DNA from 3 places in the Rothia sp. HMSC076D04 genome. Region 2 is predicted to be linked to each of the others. Evidence: predicted binding sites of a transcription regulator. Region 2 holds the regulator's gene; each other region holds the start of a gene.
The links. Region 2 encodes LexA, which represses DNA repair genes until DNA is damaged. Its sites were predicted from a motif close to TCGAACANNTGTTCGA; they were not measured.

Region 1 (7,067 bases), on a different contig from region 2:
GCGACTGGGGTAACACTCTGGCGTTGGCTCGTCGCGCGCAGGCGCACGGCTTTGACGTGCAGATTCTGGACCACAACCCCGGTCAGCCTTTCCCGGAAGATGTTGACATTATTCTGGGTGGCGGCGGTCAGGACTCGGGTCAGTCCGTGATTCAGGATGACCTGCACGCGAACGGTGACACGCTGCGCTCGCTGGCTGAGGCTGGTGTGCCGATGCTCGTCATTTGTGGTCTGTACCAGCTGTTCGGCAAGGAATTCCGCACCCGTGAGGGTGAGGTGCTGAAGGGTATCGGCATTTTTGATGCGCACACGGTCGGCGGCGATGACCGCCTGATCGGCAACATTGTTGAGGAGTCTGAGGAGTTCGGCACCGTGATTGGTTTTGAGAACCACTCGGGCCTGACTTACCTGGGTTCCGGCTGCACCCCGCTGGCTACCGTCACCAAGGGTGAGGGCAACAACGTGACCGATGTGTATGAGGGTGCGCGCGTGCACAACGTGATTGGCACCTACCTGCACGGCTCGCTGCTGCCGAAGAACCCGAAGATTTCGGACTACCTGATTGAGCAGGCGGCTAAGCGTAAGTTTGGCGAGTTCACGCCGAACACGATTGACGACTCGCTGGTGGAGAAGGCACGCGCTTCGGCTGCGTCCCGCCCCCGCTAGCCTATTCCTGGCGGTGGCGTGCACTTTCTGAGGTGGTGTGCGCCTCCGCTACGGTATAGTTGATTGAGTTATAGTACAGTGCGCGGGGCGTTTCGCCGTGTCCGTGCAGAGGTTTTGACTAAGGGAGATACGAATGTCCGGTCACTCTAAATGGGCGACTACTAAGCACAAGAAGGCTGCTATCGACGCTAAGCGCGCGAAGGCTTTCGCGAAGTTCATTAAGGCAATTGAAGTTGCAGCACGTATGGGCGGCGCTGATATTGCTGGTAACCCCGCTCTTGACCTGGCTGTGTCGAAGGCGAAGAAGAACTCCGTTCCTAACGACAACATTGACCGCGCAATCAAGCGTGGCGCTGGCCTGACCGGTGAGACCATTGACTACACCGAAATCATGTACGAAGCACGCGGCCCGCAGGGTACCGCTCTGTACATTGAGTGTCTGACCGATAACCGTAACCGCGCAGCGTCTGAGGTTCGCCTGGCTGTGACCCGTAACGGCGGCACCATGGCAGACCAGGGTTCGGTTGCGTTCCTGTTCGAGCGTAAGGGCGTTGCTGAGGTCACCAAGACTGACGGTCTGACCGAGGACGACGTTCTGATGGCTGTTCTGGATGCAGGCGCCGAAGAGGTTCTGGACGAGGGCGACGTGTTCACCGTTGTTTCCGCACCGACCGATCTGCCCGAGATCCGTAAGGCACTGGACGAGGCTGGCCTGGAGTACAACAACGACGACCCGGTCTTCCGCCCGACCATGCAGGTTGACCTGGACGCTGAGGGCGCTAAGAAGTTCATGAAGCTGGCAGACGCTATTGAAGAGCTCGACGACGTTCAGAACGTCTACTCGAACGCTAACGTTTCTGCTGAGGTTATGGCAGAGCTGGAAGCTGAGTAATCACAGCTGAGTAATCACTCGGATTCTGATATCTGATGCTTGAAGAAGCCGCTCCTTTGACCGAGCCGCCGCACGGTGGCTGGCTGGTTGGGGGAGTGGCTTCTTAGCGTCTGGAGATGTGGCGTTTGAGGGCGCGCGGAGTACCGTACTTGCGGTGACCGTTCTCGTGGCGTGCCCCGGTGCCGAGTGCTAGGATTCTGGAGGACTGAAATCTAGAGATTCTCTAGGGAGTTTGCCGAAAGGGGAGATGATGGCTGCCGCTCAACCTGCCTCACGCGATAGCATGCGTGAGAACCGTACCGCCGCCGCCGTGGAGCGCGTGCCGGGTGCAACCCGCATCATGGGTGTTGACCCGGGTCTGACCCGCTGCGGCTTCTCCATGCTCGATATGACCGCCGACCGTAAGGCGCACTTCGTGAACGTGGGTGTTGCCGGCACGATCCCGGCGGAGTCCCTGGACCAGCGTATTCTCTGGATTTTCAACGCCGCCTCCCACTGGCTCGACACCTATAAGCCGGATGCCCTGGCGATTGAGCGTATCTTCGCTCAGGAGCAGGTGAACACGGTGATTGGTACGGCGCACGCTTCGGGCGCGGTGATTTCTGCTGCGGCGATGCGCGGCGTGCCGGTGTTCTTCCATACCCCCTCAGAGGTGAAGGCGGCGGTGACCGGTAGCGGCCGCGCCGATAAGGCGTCGGTGGGCCGCATGGTGACCCGTATTCTGGGGCTGGATTCCATGCCGAAACCTGCCGATGCTGCTGATGCCCTGGCGATTGCGATCTGTCACGGCTGGCGTGGCGGCGGTATTGGTTCGGGTATCAACATGGCGGCCCAGACGCAGACTCACCAGGGTTCACGCCCGGCGCAGGCTCGCCGTGGCGGGTTGTTGACTCCGGCGCAGCGTGCCTGGATGGAGGCGGAGGCGCGCGCTCGCCGCTAGAGATGCCGCCGCTAGAGGTGCCTTCGTGGGTCTGTGCCTTGCCTCCTGCTGACTCGCATGTATTCGCTAAGAAGTTCGAATATATGCTTGATTTCAGAAGAAATATTCTAATATACTTGTAGTGTCTCCCCGTTGAACTGGGGGAGTGCGTTCTGTGGGTGCCGGAGTTCCCGGTGTCCTCACACTGCCGCGAGCCTCATTCCTGGGCGCGGTGTTGAAAGGTGGAGAGAAATGATTGCATCCCTGACCGGTCGTGTGGCTCAGGTGGGCCTTGATCATGCGGTGATTAACGTGAACGGTTTTGGCATGCTCGTGTACGCTACCGCGCGTACTCTCTCCAAGCTGCGCACCGGTGAGGAAGCTACCGTGCTGACCACCATGATTGTGCGTGAAGAGTCGATGACTCTGTACGGTTTTTCGGAGCCTGCCGAGCGTGAAGTGTTCGATATGATGCTTTCGGTTTCCGGTATTGGTCCGCGTATTGCTCTGGCGGTGTTGAGCGTTCACACTGCCGCTGAGGTGGAGCGCGCCGTGGCGACCGGTGACGATAAGGCGTTCACGAAGGTTCCCGGTATTGGTCCGAAGGGTGCCCGCCGTATTGTGCTGGAGCTTGCCGGCAAGCTGATTCTCAGCGATGGCCAGACCGATGAGCTGCCGCTGAGCCAGGGCATTGTCTGGAAGCCGCAGGTGCTTGACGCCCTCACCTCCCTGGGCTGGAGCGAGAAGGACGCTTCCGCCGCTATTGACGCTTACGTGCAGCACAACCCTGCCGCAGAGACTGAGCCGGTGGGCGTGGCTCTGCGTGGTGTGCTCGCCTCCTTGGGTACTCAGAACACGGTGGGCCGCCACTAGACGGCGCGCCCCTGTCAGATGTATCCCACTCAAACTTTTGTGAAAGAAGAATTCTATGAGCCAGAATCCCTATGAGCCGCAGCCCGCGGCGTCCCTGGTTTCCGGCGGGTATTTTCCCGGTCAGGTGCCCGGCACTCAGGCGTCTTCAGCTCCCGCCCAGCGCCTTGTGGCGATGGAAGAAGAGCCCGAAGAGAAGATGATTGAGGCGGCACTGCGCCCTAAGTCCCTGGACGACTTTGTGGGTCAGCGTCGTGTGCGTCAGCAGCTGTCCCTGGTGCTGGAGGCTTCGAAGATGCGTGGTCGTAGCGCCGACCATGTGCTGCTGTCTGGCCCTCCCGGTCTGGGTAAGACCACTCTCGCGATGATTATTGCGGCAGAGATGGAGGCGCCGCTGCGCATTACCTCCGGTCCGGCGATTCAGCATTCGGGTGATTTGGCGGCGATTCTGTCTTCGCTGACTCCCGGTGAGGTGTTGTTCCTGGATGAGATTCACCGTATGAGCCGCCCTGCTGAGGAAATGCTCTACATGGCGATGGAAGATTTCCGTGTGGACATTGTGGTCGGTAAGGGTGCGGGTGCGACTTCCATTCCGCTGGAGCTGCCGCAGTTCACTCTGGTGGGTGCGACGACCCGTGCGGGTCTGCTACCCGGTCCTCTGCGTGACCGCTTCGGCTTTACCGGTCACCTGGAGTTCTACTCGGTGGAGGAGCTGGAGCTGGTGCTGCGCCGTAGCGCTGGTCTGATGGATATGCAGATTACCTCCGAGGGTTTCACGGAGATTGCCGGTCGTTCCCGCGGCACGCCGCGTATTGCGAACCGCCTGCTGCGTCGTGTGCGTGACTGGGCGTTGGTGAACGGCGTGGACCGCATCAATGCGACCGATGCCGCAACCGCGCTGGACATGTACGAGGTAGATTCGCGCGGCCTGGACCGTCTGGACCGCGCCGTGCTGGAGGCGCTGATTCACAAGTTCGGCGGCGGCCCGGTGGGTCTGTCCACCCTCGCCATTGCGGTGGGTGAAGAGACGGAGACCGTGGAGACGGTTGCCGAGCCCTACCTGGTGCGTGAGGGCCTGATCGGTCGTACCCCGCGCGGTCGTGTGGCTCTGCCCGCGGCGTGGGAGCACCTCGGCTTGGAAGCGCCGGAGATTCAGCTCTAGACCCGTATCAGCTTTAGGGCCGCATCAGTTGATAACACAGTAGTAGCCCGTGGGAGGTATCAGCCTCCCGCGGGCTTCTCTGCGCCCCGGTAGCTTTTCTGCAGGCGCGGCAGCTCTTCTGCGCAGGCGCGGCAGCTCTTCTGCGCGGGCGCGGTAGCTCTTCTACCGGTTCTGCAGGCGCTGTCGGGTTCCAATGGGCTCTGCCGGGCTCTGCTGGTCTTTACCGGCGACATAAAATTACGCCGAGAGAGTCCAAAACTCAGGTTAACCTCACAAAAACGCTGGTTCGGGGCGCTAAAGCTCATGCTCTCGCGTAGGATGGATACGTACTGTATCTACGATTCCACACCTTCTGGTACGCTCAACCCTCGCGGTGAGCGGCACGGGTGCGGATGTGAAAGTGAGACCATGGATTTTAACCTCCTGATTATGATCGCCATGATGGCGCTGCTGGCATGGATGATGTTCTCTGCACAGAAGCGTCAGCGTAAGCAGATGGAGGAACTGCGCGCAATGCAGCAGTCTCTCGTCCCCGGCACCCAGGTGATGACTGGTTCCGGCATCTACGGCACCGTTGTCAGCACTGACCTTGAGAACAACAAGCTGCAGCTTCAGATTGCGGACGGTGTTGTTATCACCCTGGCACTGAACGCGATTATGACTGTCGTTGAGGAGGAAGCCCCCGCGGCGCCCCTGACCGAGGACGTGTACGAGGCTACCGCATCCGAAGCTCCCGCTTCCGATACCTCTTCTGATACTGCTAAGTAATTCAGAGCGTATGAGCCCGGCGCCCAGTGAGCGGCGTCGGGTTTTCGCGTTACGGAATCTGTAGAACACTCAATACTATTCACACGAAGAAGGAACATTATGGCTAAGCGTTCACCGCTTGCAGCCGCGCGAGGGGCACTCCTCTCGATGGTCCTGCTCATGGTTGTTATGGCTGCCGGTATTTTCGGCACCACCTACTCGGGAGGTTCTTGGGCACCGAAGCTCGCCCTGGACCTTTCGGGTGGTACTCAAATGATTCTTTCTCCGAAGGTCAATGGCTCTTCGGATGAGAACGTCTCCCAGGAGCAGTTGAACCAGGCGGTTGAGATTATTCGTCAGCGCGTTGATGGTGCCGGCGTTTCGGAGGCGGAGGTTACCACCTCCTTCGGCTCGGGCAATAACGTAGTTGTTTCGGTTCCCGGAACGATTAGCGCTGAGACTCGTCAGCTGATTCAGGCGTCTGCAAATATGACGTTCCGCCCGGTGCTGCTGTCTGGTGCCGGTACTGCGGTGGCTGAGGATGCCCGCACTGCGGACGATAAGCTGCCCAAGCCCTCCGCGGAGCCGACTGACGGCTCTGACCGTAACTGGATTACTGCGGACCTGTACAAGCAGTACGAGGCGAAGGACTGCACCGCGGCACGTAATGAGGATGCCGATAGTGCTGACCCGACTAAGCCGATGGTGGCGTGTTCCACTGACGGTCAGGAGAAGTACATTCTGGGTCCTGTGGAGCTGAGCGGTAGCGATATTTCTACCGCAAGCCACTCGCAGGAGACGACCGGTCAGGGCGTGACTACGGGCCGTTGGGCTGTGAACATTCAGTTCAACGATGCTGCTCGTGAGAAGTTCCAGAACATTACTTCTCGCCTGAACGCGATTCGTGCGCAGAACGCAAATGATCCGCGTGCCCGCTTCGCGATTCTGCTGGACGGCAAGGTGCTGTCCTCCCCGGTGTCGCAGGCAGTGATTTCTGACGGTAAGCCGCAGATTACCGGTAACTTCACTGAGCAGGAGGCGAAGGCTCTCGCCGATCAGCTCAAGTACGGTGCCCTGCCGATTAGCTTCACGATCCAGTCGGAGCAGCAGATTTCTGCGACCCTGGGTTCGGAGCAGCTGCGTGTGGGTCTGCTGACCGGCCTGATTGGTCTGCTGCTGGTGTTTGTCTACTCGCTGTTCCAGTACCGTCTGCTGGGCTTTGTCACGATGATGTCGCTGGTTGTGGCTGGCATCATTTCGTATGAGGCGATTGCGCTGCTGGGTTGGGCGTTGAACTACCGCCTGTCCCTGGCTGGTGTGGCGGGTCTGATTGTGGCGATTGGTGCTACGGCTGACTCGTTCATCGTCTACTTCGAGCGTATCCGTGATGAGATCCGTGCGGGCCGCACAATCCCGTCGGCGGTGAACCACGGTTGGCAGCGTGCATCCCGCACTATCCTGGCGTCGAAGGCTGTGAACCTGCTGGCTGCTGTGGTGCTGTACGTGGTGTCGGTTGGTTCGGTGAAGGGCTTCGCGTTCACCCTTGGTTTGACTGCGATTGCTGACCTTGTGGTCGTGTACCTGTTCACCCACCCGATGCTGACTCTGCTGGCGAATACTCGTTACTTCGGTGAGGGTCACCGCCACTCGGGCTTGTCGCCTGAGTCGCTGGGCGCTACGCCGCTGTACCGTGGTGCCGGTCGCCTCCGCAGCCCGGAGGAGAAGCAGCTGAGCATTGCTGAGCGTCGCCGTGCAGAGCGTGCTGCCGCTGAGGCTGACGAGTCTGCTTCTGATGAGAAGAAGGAGAGCTAA
Region 2 (7,067 bases):
ACGCACACCGCCGCTGACCTGAATACGAACCGGAGCGGAGTCGCGGGCATTCTCGGCACGGACGGCAGCAACCACCTCAGCCAGAACCTCAGTATTCGTGCCGCGACCAAACGCCAAATCAAGGTCAACCAGGTGAATCCAGCGAGCACCAGCCTTCACCCAGGTCAGAGCCGCCTCAACAGGGTCAAGGCGTTGCTCACCACCGGACAGGGTGCCACCCACCGGGCGCACCGCATAGCCTTCAGAAATATCAACAGCGGGCAGAAGTTCAAGAACGGGTGCAGACATTAGTTACCTCCCGCAGCAGTAGCGGAGTCGCCAGAAAACAGGCGACCGGTCACCGTCAGGGACGCAACCCAGCGGCGCATAAACTCCGCCCCCAGCTCGCCAGAACCTACCGGACAGAACTGCACCGCCGTCAGCGGACCGTTCTCAACCGCCGCGATATAGGCGGGCTCGGTGACAGTCCAAGTCACCGCCGGAGGGGCAATATATTCAATGCTCTGATCAAAAGCCCACTCAAAAACGCCGTGCTCAGACTTGAAGTGAGCCTCGCCCTCAAGATCCTTGAGCAGCACACTATCGGAGGAAGAACGCAGGGCAGAAACACCGGGCACCAAGTCGCGGGTAGAAAGCTCCACGCTCTCGCCGGGCCACTCCCCCATGCACTGAACCTGAACCTGCCCCATCTGCGGATGCTCCACCGTAACCGAATCGAAGAGGCAACTCAGTGCTGCACCGGCAACCAACACCGGACGACCACCGGCAACACGGCGACCAATCACACGCTCAGCGTCCTTAGCTTTCAGGTCTTCATACGCCTCAAGAGAGCTCGCACCGCCGGTAACCACCATGCCGTCAGCCTCACGCAGCTGATCGGGCACAGCGGTCACGATGACCTCCGCCCCCGCATCCTGAAGAAGCTTCACCAGGGCGCCACGAGTTCCGGGTTCCCCCAAAACGGCAACCACAGGACGAGCAGTCTGAGCATTCTGTACAGATTCAGTTTCGACGGGTGCGGATTCAACGGGAACAGGCATCGGTGCGCTCCTATTTCATAGGCTCAAGAATTCGGCTCAAGCGCTCTAGCTTGAGAGATAGCGGATTCGGAGTCAAGACATCAAGCTCATGCAGAAGCCAACCACACGCGGGTCCATGCTTAGCGCTGAGTCTGAGGAATTTCCAGACGCTGACCGGCATCAACAGAGGTGCTGGTCAACGAGTTCAACTCCATAATACGAACCACAGTATCACGGGTGTCACCCTGCGGATCCACCGCCTGAGCAATATCCCACAGGGTCTCTCCGTGCTTGACCACAACGACGGTTCGAGTCACCGAAGCGTTCTCCACGGAGGCAGAAGCCGCCGGACCAAAGAAGCTAATAGCGCCGAGCACAATCAGTGCCGCCAAAGTCAGCAGAGGCAGACCCTTCAGGAAACCGCGCACAGTGCCAAGACGACGAATAGAAGAGGGAACCGCGCGCAGAAGCTCGCCACCCTTAGCCAGAAGAGCACTCTTCGCGCCAGGCGCCTGAGCCGCAGAAGATGTCTGAGCAGAAACGGCGGGGGTAGAAGCAGCAGAGGCAGAAACAGCAGGAGCGTGGGCGGGCTGAGCCACCTGCGCAGGACGGGGTGCATGAGCCGCACGAGAAGAGCGAACAGACTGCGAAGACGCAGGCACACGAGAACGCCCCTGCATGGTGCGGGCCGACACGGTGCTGGCGGACGCAGTGCGGGCGGGGTGAAGTACCACCAAACCTGCCGGAAGGTGTGCAGAAGTGCCACGAGAAGCAATAGGTGCTGCAGTAGTCATTGTGGTTCCTTTCTCTCAGCTCGCCCCGGGGTTGCCCCGCGGGTCTAGCAATGCCGAGCGATACCCGCTCGGAGGTCCTAGTTGAGTGATAACTATGGAGTGGTGATTGTTAGGCGATAACTATTGGGTAGCTAGTCCCTAGTTAGGTCAGAGCGTCGGATGCACCGGGCTGCGCTGGGTCGCACTGGGTGACCCCGGAACCCCATCCCCTGCGCTCTCTCTTCGCCAGATGCTCCCTAGAGCATCCAAGGTAGATCATGCGAAGAGAGAGGCAGAGGATTCGAATACATTCGAACACCCATTCACTCTCCTCTCCCGAAAGACTCCGGGTTGAATCTTCGAATATTTTTCGAACATTCACCCGTAAATCCTGAATTCCAGGAGAGATTCAAGAGTATATACGAACTCTTGTTCTAAAGTCTAGCAGAGATGTACTAAAAATTTCTTCGAGTTTCGAAGAAAAAATCTAGAATATTTGTTTGAGTTTTTCGGTGTAGTGTTCTACACTGGTGTCAAGAGACGTTCCACACGCTCCTGATGAGTCCTACTCACAGCAGGTTTCTGTACCCGTTACGGTTTGATTCTGTATCGAATGCAGGTGCTGCTGACTGAGTTTTATAGGGCGGAGGCGCATACTCGTTGCCTGCGTATCGCTCCGGTATCGCTCCGGCACGGATAGAATTCCTCCACCCCCTGACGAGATAAGACCCATTTCGGCAGAACCAAAAAATTTTTAGGACTTCACCAGAAAACGTGTGAAGCACCCATCCGTGCCCCGACCGGACTGTGTCTCAAACAGACTGCAGAGACCGGAGTACAGAATTCGGGGCACAGACCGAAGGAAAAGAAATGGCAACAGCACCCCGTCCGGCGCTGACCGCGCGCCAGCAGAAGATTCTTGACGCGATCCGCACCGAGATTGAACAGAAGGGTTACCCGCCGTCCATGCGCCAGATTGGTGACATGGTGGGTCTTGCGTCCCTGTCCTCGGTCACTCACCAGCTCGGTCGCCTCGAGACCATGGGCTACATTCGCCGCGACCCCAAGCTCCCCCGTGCCATTGAGGTGCTGGATGAGAACGGCATCGGCATCCACGGTAGCGCTTCCTCTTCCCTGCCCGAGCTGCCGAACTTCGAAGTCGGCGATGAGGACCTCGTACCCGTTCCCCTGGTTGGACGAATTGCAGCGGGCGGCCCCATCACTGCCGAGCAGTCCGTGGAGGATGTGCTCGCTCTGCCCCGCCAGCTGGTCGGTAGCGGCAAGCTGTTCATGCTCAAGGTCAAGGGTGATTCCATGATTGACGCCGCAATCTGCGACGGCGACTGGGTGGTTGTCCGCGAGCAGCACACCGCAGACAACGGCGATATTGTTGCTGCGCTACTTGACGACGAGGCAACCGTGAAGGTGTTCCGTCAGGTCGACGGCCATACCTGGCTCATGCCGCGCAACTCCAACTACGAGCCGATTATGGGCGACCGCGCAACCGTCATGGGTAAGGTCGTATCCGTGCTGCGCAGTCTCTAGACAGCACAGCCTCTAAAAGACATAGCCGCGAGGCTTTTAGCTCTCTATAGAAATCACCCCGGTGATACGTAAACGTTCACGTATCACCGGGGTGATTTCTATATGTCTAAATTTATATGCCCAAAACGGGGCGGCGGCGCGGCAAGGAATGGATCTCGCCCGAGCTAACGCTCAATACTCGCCGAAAGACGAGCCAGCGCACCAATCACGGCTGCCTTATTCTGCGTCGACCACATCGGCGGCATCGCCTTCATCAAGAAACCGCCGTAACGTTTAGTCGCCACACGAGAATCCAGTACAGCCACCACGCCGCGGTCAGACACCGAACGAATCAGGCGGCCCGCGCCCTGCGCCATACGAATCGCCGCATGGTGAGCAGAAACCGCCATAAAGCCGTTACCGCGGTGACGGTTCACCGCCTCCGTACGAGCCTGCGCAATCGGGTCGTCCGGGCGGGGGAACGGAATGCGGTCCATCACCACCAGGCGGCAAGAGTCACCCGGAACATCCACGCCCTGCCATAGGCTCATCGTTCCGAACAGGCATGAGTCAACGTCCTCGCTGAACTCCTCCACCAGAGCCTTGAGCGAAGACTCACCCTGCAGAAGAATGTTCAGGTCGCTATGCTCACGCATGTACTCGGCGGCACGCTCAGCGGCACGCTTCGAGGAGAACAGGCCCAGGGCGCCGCCCTCCGACGCCTCGCACAGCTCACGCAGACGCTCCAGCTGACCCTCGTGCACACCAAATCCCGGAGGCTTCAAATCTCCGGCAACGTACATGATGCCCTGCTTGCGGTAGTCGAAAGGTGAACCCACATCGATACTCGTCCAGCGCGGCGCACCCTCCCCTTGCAGTCCCAGGGCAGCGGCTGCAACATCAAAAGAGTCACCCACCGTCAGGGTCGCACTCGTCAAAATCACGGTGCGGTCAGCGAACAGACCGTCACGTAGCTGCAAACCGACGCTCAACGGAGCGATATTCAGGGTCGCCGGGTCGGTATCGGAAGCAGCCACGTAGCGGCCGTTCTCCCAACCGCCCTGACGAGAAATCCACAGAACGTCCTGCTCGCCCGAAGCCTCCAGAATGCGGCTGCTCATATCGTGCACCTCAGAGACACGCGAGCGCGCCATCTGCAGGCCGGCGTCAACGTCCTGACCGTCCGGTTTGGTATCGGACAGGGCGGTGCGGGCGGCATCGTTGACCGCAGAAATAGCGGTCAAAAGGCGACCGTCCAGGCCTTTCAGCAGGCCCTCGGCAAGACCCTCGAACGCGGTCTCCAGGGTGCCGGCTGCCATTTCCAGTGCGCCGGAATCAGCCTTCGAATGCTTCTTCACGCTACGTGCCGCACGGCGAACCATCGCAACCGTCAAAGAACCAGACACAGCACCGGTCACGCGGTCCACCAGCTCATGAGCCTCATCAATAATGACCGTCTCATGTTCGGGCAGAACCTTCATGCCTTCAAAAGCGTTAATCGCCAGCAGGGCGTGGTTCGTGATGACAATGTCAGCCTCAGCGGCGCGACTACGCGCCATCTCGCTAAAGCACTCTTCCACCAGCGGGCAACGGCGACCCAAACACTCGGCGGCGCTGACCGATACCTGAGCCCAGGCGCGGTCAGAGACGCCGGGCTTCAGCTCGTCACGGTCTCCGGTCTCCGTGCGGTCAGCCCACTCGCGCAGGCGCACCACTTCCTCACCCACGCGGGAGGTCGAAGAAGGCATGTCAAAGAGAGCATCCGGTTCGTCTTCCGGGTAGCCACCCTCCAGCTTGTGCAGGCAGAGGTAGTTATTGCGGCCCTTAAGCAGAGCCACCTGCGCCTGCGACTCCGGGCGCGGTTCCAGCGCTTGTAGAAGACGCGGAATATCGCGGTTCACGATCTGCGCCTGCAGGGCAAGGGTCGCCGTCGCAACCACAATCGGCTGATCCGACTCCCCCACCCGCGCCAGGGCAGGAACCAGGTAGCCCAGGGACTTACCGGTACCGGTACCCGCCTGGACCAGCAGGTGACGCTGCAGCTCAAGAGCCTGCGCCACATGCGCCGCCATGGTGCGTTGACCGGCGCGGTTCTGACCGCCGGTGGCGGCAACCGCCTCGTCCAGCAGGGTCAGGGCATCCTTCGCACCGGGCAGGGTCTCAAGCTCCTGCCCGGTGAATCGGGTGCCGTCGGTTGCCGGTCCGGGTACAGTTCCCGGGGTGTTTTTGGGCGCGTTGATGCTCTCGGTCACGCTCGTCCGCCCCTATAGAGCCTCAGCGGTGGAGGACTGCTCGGAAACAGAAGCGGTCGCTTCAGCCAGAGCGTGTGCCTCTGCAAGTTCCTCTTCCAGGACCTCTAGCAGGTCACCCTCCAGCACATACTCGGACAGTTCGGAGGCTACATCCTCACGGACCAGAGCCACCACGAAGGTGCCGTCCGATACGAAATCGGTGCTCTTAATTTCGGCGTCCCATTCATGCAGGCGCGAAATAATCTCACCGTGCGAGTACGGAATCAGCAGCTTCACCTCAATGGAGGGGCGCGGAATGGTGTCCGCGATCTTCTGCTTCAGCTCCTCAATGCCCTCACCGGTACGCGCCGAAACGATCACGTGCTCCGGCTCGCGCTGGCGCATACGCTCCAGCACGAACGGGTCGGCGGCATCCGCCTTATTCAGCACAATGATCTCGGGGATATGGCGGGCGTCAACCTCCGCGATGACCTCGCGGACAGCACGAATCTGCCCCTCCGGGTCCGGGTGCGAAGCATCCACCACGTGCAGGATGACGTCAGCGTCAGCGACCTCTTCCAGGGTGGAGCGGAACGCCTCCACCAGCTGGGTCGGCAGCGAACGCACGAAACCCACCGTGTCAGAGAGGGTGTAGCCGATACCGTCCGGGGTCTGAGCCTTACGGACGGTCGGGTCCAGCGTCGCAAACAGGGCGTTCTCCACGAGCACGCCGGCATCGGTCAGGCGGTTCAGCAGGGAGGACTTACCCGCGTTCGTGTACCCGGCAATAGCCACCGAAGGCACGCGGTTACGGCGACGGTTCAGACGCTTCGTCTCACGCGCCGGCGCCATCGCAGCGATCTCACGCTTAAGCTTCGCCATGCGAGCGCGCAGGCGGCGGCGGTCCATCTCAATCTTGGTTTCACCGGGACCACGCGAACCGATACCCTCACCGGCTGCGGCGCGGCCACCCGCCTGACGAGACAGGGACGCACCCCAACCACGCAGACGCGGCAGCATGTACTCCAGCTGAGCCAGCTCAACCTGCGCCTTACCCTCGCGGGACTTAGCGTGCTGAGCGAAAATGTCGAGAATCAGGGCGGTGCGGTCAATGACCTTGACCTTCACGATGTCTTCGAGGGCACGACGCTGCGAGGGAGCCAGTTCGGAGTCGACGATGACGGTGTCGGCGCCGGTCGCCTCCACAATGTCCTTGAGTTCCAGCGCCTTACCGGAGCCGAGGAAGGTGCCGGGGTCCGGCTTGAGGCGGCGCTGAACCAGGCCGTCCAGAACCTCGGAACCTGCGGTTTCAGCCAGTGCCGCGAGCTCACGCAGGGAGTTCTCTGCGTCCTCTACGGTGCCTTCAGTCCACAGACCAGCCAGCACCACGCGTTCCAGGCGCAGCTGGCGGTACTCGACTTCGGTGACGTCTTCAAGTTCGGTGGAGAGGTTCGCGATACGGCGCAGTGCGCGGCGCTCAGCGAGATCTTCCTGGTCACCGTCATATTCGGAGTGTTCGC
Region 3 (7,067 bases), on a different contig from region 2:
TCATCACGTCAGTCCACTTGGGCCACTCGGTGTTCGCAATCTCAATCGCGACCGGGCCGCCCTGAGTCAGGCCGTGACGCACACCGCCCAGGATGCGCACGCGGTCCTCCTCAAACTTCATGCGGGCACCGCGGCCGTAGCCGAGGCGGCGACGAGCCAGGGCGTCACGCACCATGTCGCTGGTGAGTTCCACACCGGCGGGTACGCCCTCAATAATGCCGACGAGCGCCTCGCCGTGGGATTCTCCGGCAGTGAGCCAACGCAGGGCCATAGGTTAACCTCTTTTCATCGCACCCGCACCGCAGCGCAGGAGGAAGGAATAATAATTCTTCACGTGTATAAATAGTGTATAAAATGCCCGTTTACTGAGCGAGTGAAAGCACGCTTTTTTCACGAAACGGAAGCACGAGGCGCAAGATCAACCGCCGCGCACATCGCATTGATTAGACCCAGCAGTTCGGCGGGCTGCAGTTCACGGCCGGTAAACAGCAGAACCTGCTCCACCGCCTGATACAGCAGCATCTCCAGGCCAGAAACCACCGTGCCGCCGTTCGCCTCCCAGGCGCTCGCCAGCACCGAAGGCCACGGGTTATACGCAACATCGAGCAGTACCGGCCGGTGCGTTGCGGAGGCGCCCTTCAGCCCGCTCAGCTGGCTCGCCCACTCGTCCGCCGCATGGGCAGGAAGAGTAGACACCACCGGGTGATGACCGCGCTCCGCAAGATTCTGCGGCAGCTCAGCCAGGGAAACCTGCTCCAGCTGAACGCCCAGGCGGTCCGCCGCCTCCTGCACGCTACCGAGCTTATGCAGCGAACGGGCGTACACGCTCACACGGGAATACCCCAGCTGATGCAGAGCGGTCAGGGCGGAAATAGCGGTCGCTCCCCCACCCACAATCGCGGCAGAATCCTTGAGCGGCTCCGGCTCCAAACCGGTGTGGCGCAGCGCGTTCACAATGCCGATCACATCCGTGTTATCGCCCAGCACCTTCTCACCTCGCGGATACACCGTATTCACCGCACCGGTCACGCGGGCAGTCTCACTCAGCTCATCGCAATACTTAATGACGGCGGTCTTCAACGGCATCGTCACCGACAGACCCGCAATATACGGGGCGTCCTCCGTACCCTTCGGGTGGCGTACACCGTGCATAATCGCGGGCAAATCATCGGGCAGAGTATCGCGGCGATCATAACTCAAATTCTGCTCACCCAAAAAGTCATACGCGGCACGATGCAGCGCAGGCGACAAGGAATGCGCAATAGGGTGCCCCAGCACGTAGGCGCGGCGAAGATACGGGGCCTCACGGTACGGTTCAGTCTTCATCGATACTCTCTCGCTCTCAACGCTGGGGAACGCTCTCAACACTCAACGCTCGGGGCTTGCGGGCTTGCGGACACGCACGCCACGAACCCGCGTTCATGGGCGCACTCTAACCCATTTTAAGGGACAAACCAATATTCGGGTATAGCAAAGGCGGGTACCTCTCCACTCTCGTGGAGGCGGTACCCGCCTCAGCAAGGAACCTTCACGCCGAAGCTACCAAATCGTAGCTACCAGCTAAACCAATGAGCTACAACTTAGCTACAGCGGTTCGGGTGCTTAGAACACCACTGGTTGTACTCTTCAACGTAACGCTGGTGCTCAGCGTAAGTGCGGGAGTACTTAGTCTCACCGGAGTCCAGGTCCACAGTCACCCAGTAGTAGTACGGGTTCTTCTCAGGAGCCGCAGCAGCCTTAATCGAAGCCAGCTGCGGGGAACCAATCGGACCCTTCGGAAGACCCTTATTCGCATAAGTGTTGTACTTATTGCTCTTATCTGCCTTCTGCTCTTCAGTCAGGTGGTACGAGCGGACGCCCAGACCGTAGGTCACGGTCGCATCCGACTGAATCAGACCCGAGGTCTCACCATCGGGGTTGTTCAGGCGGTTCTCAATGATACCTGCAACCGCCACGTAGTCCTTCGGCTGAGCCTCAAGCTCCACGATGGAGGCGATGGTCAGAACCTCGAAGGTCTTCTGGTCGCCGCTCACGCCGGCTTCCTTCAGGTCAGCCTTGGTCTTATCAACCATGGTCTGAATGACCTTCTTGATGTCGGTGTCCTTCGGGAAGCGGTACTCACCCGGGTGCAGCCAACCCTCAATCGAGGGGAAGTTGCTCGGCACACCGTACTGGGTGTAGTTGCTGACCGCGTCCTCAACCTGCTTGCGGGTGAACGCGCCATCGGAGCCAGAAACAATCAGATCGATGGTCTCGCTCACGCGCTTACCCTGCGGAATCGCCAGGTACAGTACGTTGCTGTTCGCCTCGATAATGGTCGTAATCGCGCTCGAGCTGCTCATGTGCTGCTGCAGTTCGTAGGTGCCAGGCTGCAGGTACTTGCCCTTGCTCTCCTTGGTGTACACCTCAACGAACTTATCAGCATCAGCAATGATGCCCGCCGCCTCAAGCTCCTGCGCCACCTGCGCGGTGGACTGGCCGGAACGAATCGTGAAGGTCACGGTCGTGCCGTTACCGCCACCCGAGTAGTCACGATTCTTGAACGGGTCGTAGCGAGTAATCAGGGCACCAGAAATGATGACTAGAGCCACGACAAACAGGGAAATTGCGCTCAGCAAAACGGCGCGGCGGCGGCGCTTACGCGCACGCAACGTAGCCACCGACACGATTTCCTGTTCCATCGTAATGCCGGTAATACCCTTACGTTCGTCCTCAGCCGTGGGCCTAAAGAGGTCGAGCCCGCTCTCTTCGGGATGTTTATTCTGTTCGGTCACTGAAGGTTCTCCGTTTCGTTGACGGCACCAACCGCGGTCCCTTCTGACTCGGACGGTCGGTTTTCTTCGTGGGCCGGATCGCTCACCTTGTACCCGGCTACGGACTGCCCCGCCTTGAGGGCATCCAGGCTGTACTGCAAAATGTTCACAGCCGCCACCTGGTCAACCATAGTCTTGAAATCTCGGCTGGAAACCCCAGCCTCGTGCAGTGCACGGTGAGCGCTCACGGTGGTGAGTCGCTCATCCACCAGCCAAATGTTAATGTGTGTTTTCTCTTCGGCATCCAGCTCGGAGCGCAGAGCCTGAGCGTACTCCCGAGCCATCTCCGTGGAGGGAGAATCCCCACCACGCATGGTCTTCGGAAGCCCGACGAAAACCTCCACCACCTCGTTCACCTCAATCAGCTTGCGCAAAACACGGCGGTCAGAGTTCTTCTTCGCGTCGCGGCGCAGCGTCTTGAGCGGGGTGGCGAGAATACCGTCGGGGTCGCTGAGGGCGGTGCCGACGCGGGCGTTACCCACATCGACACCCATCCGCACTCCGCGCTGGAATTCTGCCATGTTTAGGCCTGAGCCTGTGCGATAGCGTCGCGGACAGCGTCCAGTGCAGCACCAATCTTGGATGCGTCCTGGCCACCACCCTGAGCGACGTCGTCCTTACCGCCGCCACCGCCGCCGAGAACACCGGCAGCGACGCGGACCAGAGCGCCAGCCTTCACGCCAGCCTCACGAGCACCCTCGTTGGTTGCCACCAGGACGACGGGGCGGCCATTAGCCACACCCACCACGGCGACAACAGCAGCCTCGGAGCCGAAGCGCGAACGCAGATCCAGAGCCAGGTCACGAACACCGTTAGCGTCCAGTTCACCAGCGTCATGCGCCAGAACGCGAACAGAACCGATGGTCTGTGCGTTCTCCAGCAGCTTGCCAGCCTCAGCCTGCAGCTTCTCGCGGCGCAGCTGAGCCAGTTCCTTCTCAGCCGCCTTCAGCTTAGCCAGAGTCTGGTTAATCTTCTCCGGCAGATCAGCGGAAGACTGAACCTTCATCAGGCCGGTCAGCTGGTTCACCAGGGTACGCTCAGCAGCCAGGTGGTTGAAGGAGTCCAGACCCACCAGAGCCTCAACACGGCGGTTACCGGAGCCAACAGAACCCTCGGTCAGCAGGGTCAGGGAGCCAATCTCAGCGGACGAACCAACGTGGGTACCACCGCACAGCTCGCGGGAGAACTCGCCGCCGATTTCAACAACACGCACCACGTCGCCGTACTTCTCGCCGAAGAGGCTCATAGCGCCCAGAGCCTTAGCCTCAGCCAGCGGCATCTCACGAGTAATCACCTCGTGGTTATCGCGGATCGCGAGGTTAGCAACCTCTTCAACCTCACGCTTAGCGGACTCGGACAGGCCCTCGCTCCACGCGAAGTCGAAGCGCAGGTAGCCTTCCTTGTTGAAAGAGCCACGCTGAGTAGCCTCGTTGCCGAGCACCTGGTGCAGGGCAGCGTGAATGATGTGGGTACCGGAGTGTGCCTTCTCACCGTCGCGGCGGCGCTGAACATCAACCTGTGCCACAACATCGGCACCGGTGTGAACCTCACCCTCACGCACAACGGCGCGGTGAACGCTCAGACCCTTCACGGGCTGCTGAACGTCCTGAACGTCAATGATGAAGCCGTTGCCGGTAATAACACCGGTATCAGCTGCCTGGCCACCAGCCTCCGCGTAGAACGGGGTCTCGTCCAGAACAACCTCAATCTTGTCGCCAGCCTTAGCGGCGGGCACGGAAACGCCGTCCACCAGGATTGCACGCAACTTAGTCTCAGTACGCAGCTCGGTGTAGCCAGTGAAGATGGAGCCACGCTCGTCCACGAGCTTACGCAGCTCGGACAGGTCAGCGAACGCGCCCTTCTTCGCCTTAGCGTCAGCCTGTGCACGGTGACGCTGCTCAGCCATCAGCTCACGGAAGGACTTCTCATCCACCTTCACGCCAGCCTCAGCAGCCATCTCCAGGGTCAGGTCAATCGGGAAGCCGTAGGTGTCGTGCAGAGCAAACGCCTCAGCACCAGAAACAGCGTTAGAGCCGTCCTTCTTAGCGGCAGCAACTGCCTCTTCCAGACGCTCAGTACCGGTCTCAATGGTGTGCAGGAACGCCTTCTCCTCAGCGTACGCAATGCGGGAAATACGCTCGAAGTCGTCAGCAACGTACGGGAACGCACCCTTCATCGCATCACGCGAAGCCGGGAACAGCACGGGCAGGCAGGGCTCAGTAACGCCCAGCAGACGCATCGCACGAATCGCACGGCGCATCAGACGGCGCAGAATGTAGCCGCGACCCTCGTTCGAGGGGGTCACGCCATCAGCAATCAGCATCAGCGAAGAGCGGATGTGGTCCGCAACCACGCGCATACGCACGTCGTCCTCGTAGCCCTCGTCCTCAGCGGACTCAGAGCCGTGGTACTTCTTACCGGACAGCTTAGAAGCAGCATCCAGAACGGGGCGAACCTGGTCGGTCTCGTAGAAGTTCTCAACACCCTGCAGCAGCATGGCAAGACGCTCAACGCCCAGACCGGTATCGATGTTCTTCTTCGGCAGGTCACCCAGAATCTCGAAGTCATCCTTACCGATGCCCTCGCCACGCTGGTACTGCATGAACACGAGGTTCCAAATCTCAATGTAACGGTCGTCGTCAGCCGCCGGGCCGCCTTCCTTACCATACGCGGGGCCACGGTCGTAGAAGATCTCCGAGTCGGGGCCTGCGGGGCCGGGCTGACCGGTGGACCAGTAGTTTTCCTTCATGCCCATACGCTGAATACGCTCAGCCGGGAAGCCCACCTTGTTGTGCCAAATGTCGAAAGCCTCATCGTCACCCTCATAAATGGTGACCCACAGGCGCTCCGGATCCAGGCCGAAACCGCCCTTATCCTGAGGGGTGGTCAGCAGCTCGTAAGCAAACGGAATAGCCTGCTCCTTGAAGTAATCACCAAACGAGAAGTTACCAGCCATCTGGAAGAAGGTACCGTGACGCGCAGTCTTACCGACCTCTTCAATGTCCAAGGTGCGGATGCACTTCTGCACGCTGGTCGCGCGGGAGAACGGAGGGGTCTCACGGCCCAGGAAGTAGGGAATGAACGGCACCATACCGGCGATGGTGAACATAGCGCCGGGCTCGTTCGAAATCAGCGATGCCGAAGGCACCACAGTATGGCCGCGGGAAGCGAAGAAATCGATCCAACGCTTAGAAATCTCCTGTGAGAGCATCTCGTTCCTTAGAGTAATCTGTGCGAAATTCTAAATTAGTCTACTGACCTATGGTGCCTGCCCGAGAGCAAAATGGCTAATCGAGCCACCCTCGTACCGTGGTTAACGGACAAAAGCACCACCTTTAAAAACCTAGTTGAAGAAGCCGTCGCCTAGCTGACGGTCACGCGCAATACGCTGCTCACGCGCTCGCTTCTGAGCCTCTTCCAAGGAGGCGATCTCAGCCTCCACCTCAATGAGTTCACGCTCAGCCAGGCGGCGGTTCGTGGACTCAATCTCAGCCGAGCTCATCTGGCGGTCCCACGTATCCAGGGAGCCAGGACGCAGATCCTGCTTCTGGCGTTCCACCTTAGCGTTGAGCTCCATCTCCTTCTCCTGCATGCCTTCACGCACGCGGGCGGCGAACTCAACAGCACGCAACGCATACGGCTGCAGGGGCTTGCCAATCGGCGAATCGAAGAACTTTCCCATCTGAGACTCCGGGTTGAGGGCAAGCTCACCGTGCTCACGCATGAGCAGGGCGCTGCCGGGGGTACGCTGAGCAGGTTCGGAGGTGGCACGCCTGGAAGCGAAGTAACCAACCGCCGCGCCGGCGCCGAGCAGAAGAGCTGAACGAAGCAGACCCATTAGTTTTCACCGCCTGCAGAGTAAGAGGACTGTGCCGAACCGTACTGGCCGCCAGCGTGGGTGTTGCCGGTGTTGCCAGCGGTGCCGTGTGCATCGCCGGACTTACCGCCGCGGAACGCCTGACGCACACCGTACGAGAAGGACGCAACCTTAATCAGCGGCTGACCCACAGTCGAAGTCACCAGCGAGGACAGCGCAGAAACGTTCGCGGACGCATCCGAAACGTTCGAGGTGATGTCGTCAACCTTCTCCAGCTGCTCATTGGTGGTCACCACAGTACGGGTCACCTCTTCAATGAGAGGGCCGGTGCTCTGGTTGAGCGAACGAATCGTCACGATAAGCTCATCAAACACCTTGGTCAGGCGAATAATGGGTAGCGCAAGCAGAGCCACCAGAATCGCAAAAACTCCTGCTGC

Region 1: the regulator LexA is predicted to act here: its motif matches at 2,573-2,588, upstream of ruvA (Holliday junction branch migration protein RuvA).
Region 3: the regulator LexA is predicted to act here: its motif matches at 1,450-1,465, upstream of HMPREF2980_RS06030 (shikimate dehydrogenase).

What each region holds. Positions count from the first base shown of each region.
Region 1 is NZ_KV817369.1:364,465-371,531, forward strand. It holds gene HMPREF2980_RS05875 (type 1 glutamine amidotransferase) at 1-665, shown strand, start outside; gene HMPREF2980_RS05880 (YebC/PmpR family DNA-binding transcriptional regulator) at 799-1,557, shown strand; gene ruvC (crossover junction endodeoxyribonuclease RuvC) at 1,808-2,497, shown strand; gene ruvA (Holliday junction branch migration protein RuvA) at 2,729-3,349, shown strand; gene ruvB (Holliday junction branch migration DNA helicase RuvB) at 3,522-4,508, shown strand; gene yajC (preprotein translocase subunit YajC) at 4,917-5,276, shown strand; gene secD (protein translocase subunit SecD) at 5,376-7,067, shown strand.
Region 2 is NZ_KV817374.1:20,193-27,259, forward strand. It holds gene HMPREF2980_RS07980 (HisA/HisF-related TIM barrel protein) at 1-288, opposite strand, end outside; gene HMPREF2980_RS07985 (type 1 glutamine amidotransferase family protein) at 288-1,040, opposite strand; gene HMPREF2980_RS09370 (LysM peptidoglycan-binding domain-containing protein) at 1,160-1,813, opposite strand; gene lexA (transcriptional repressor LexA) at 2,663-3,337, shown strand; gene HMPREF2980_RS08000 (ATP-dependent DNA helicase) at 3,502-5,568, opposite strand; gene hflX (GTPase HflX) at 5,581-7,067, opposite strand, start outside.
Region 3 is NZ_KV817369.1:399,756-406,822, reverse strand. It holds gene aroC (chorismate synthase) at 1-271, opposite strand, end outside; gene HMPREF2980_RS06030 (shikimate dehydrogenase) at 391-1,326, opposite strand; gene mltG (endolytic transglycosylase MltG) at 1,581-2,774, opposite strand; gene ruvX (Holliday junction resolvase RuvX) at 2,771-3,334, opposite strand; gene alaS (alanine--tRNA ligase) at 3,337-6,024, opposite strand; gene HMPREF2980_RS06010 (hypothetical protein) at 6,157-6,651, opposite strand; gene HMPREF2980_RS06005 (DUF948 domain-containing protein) at 6,651-7,067, opposite strand, start outside.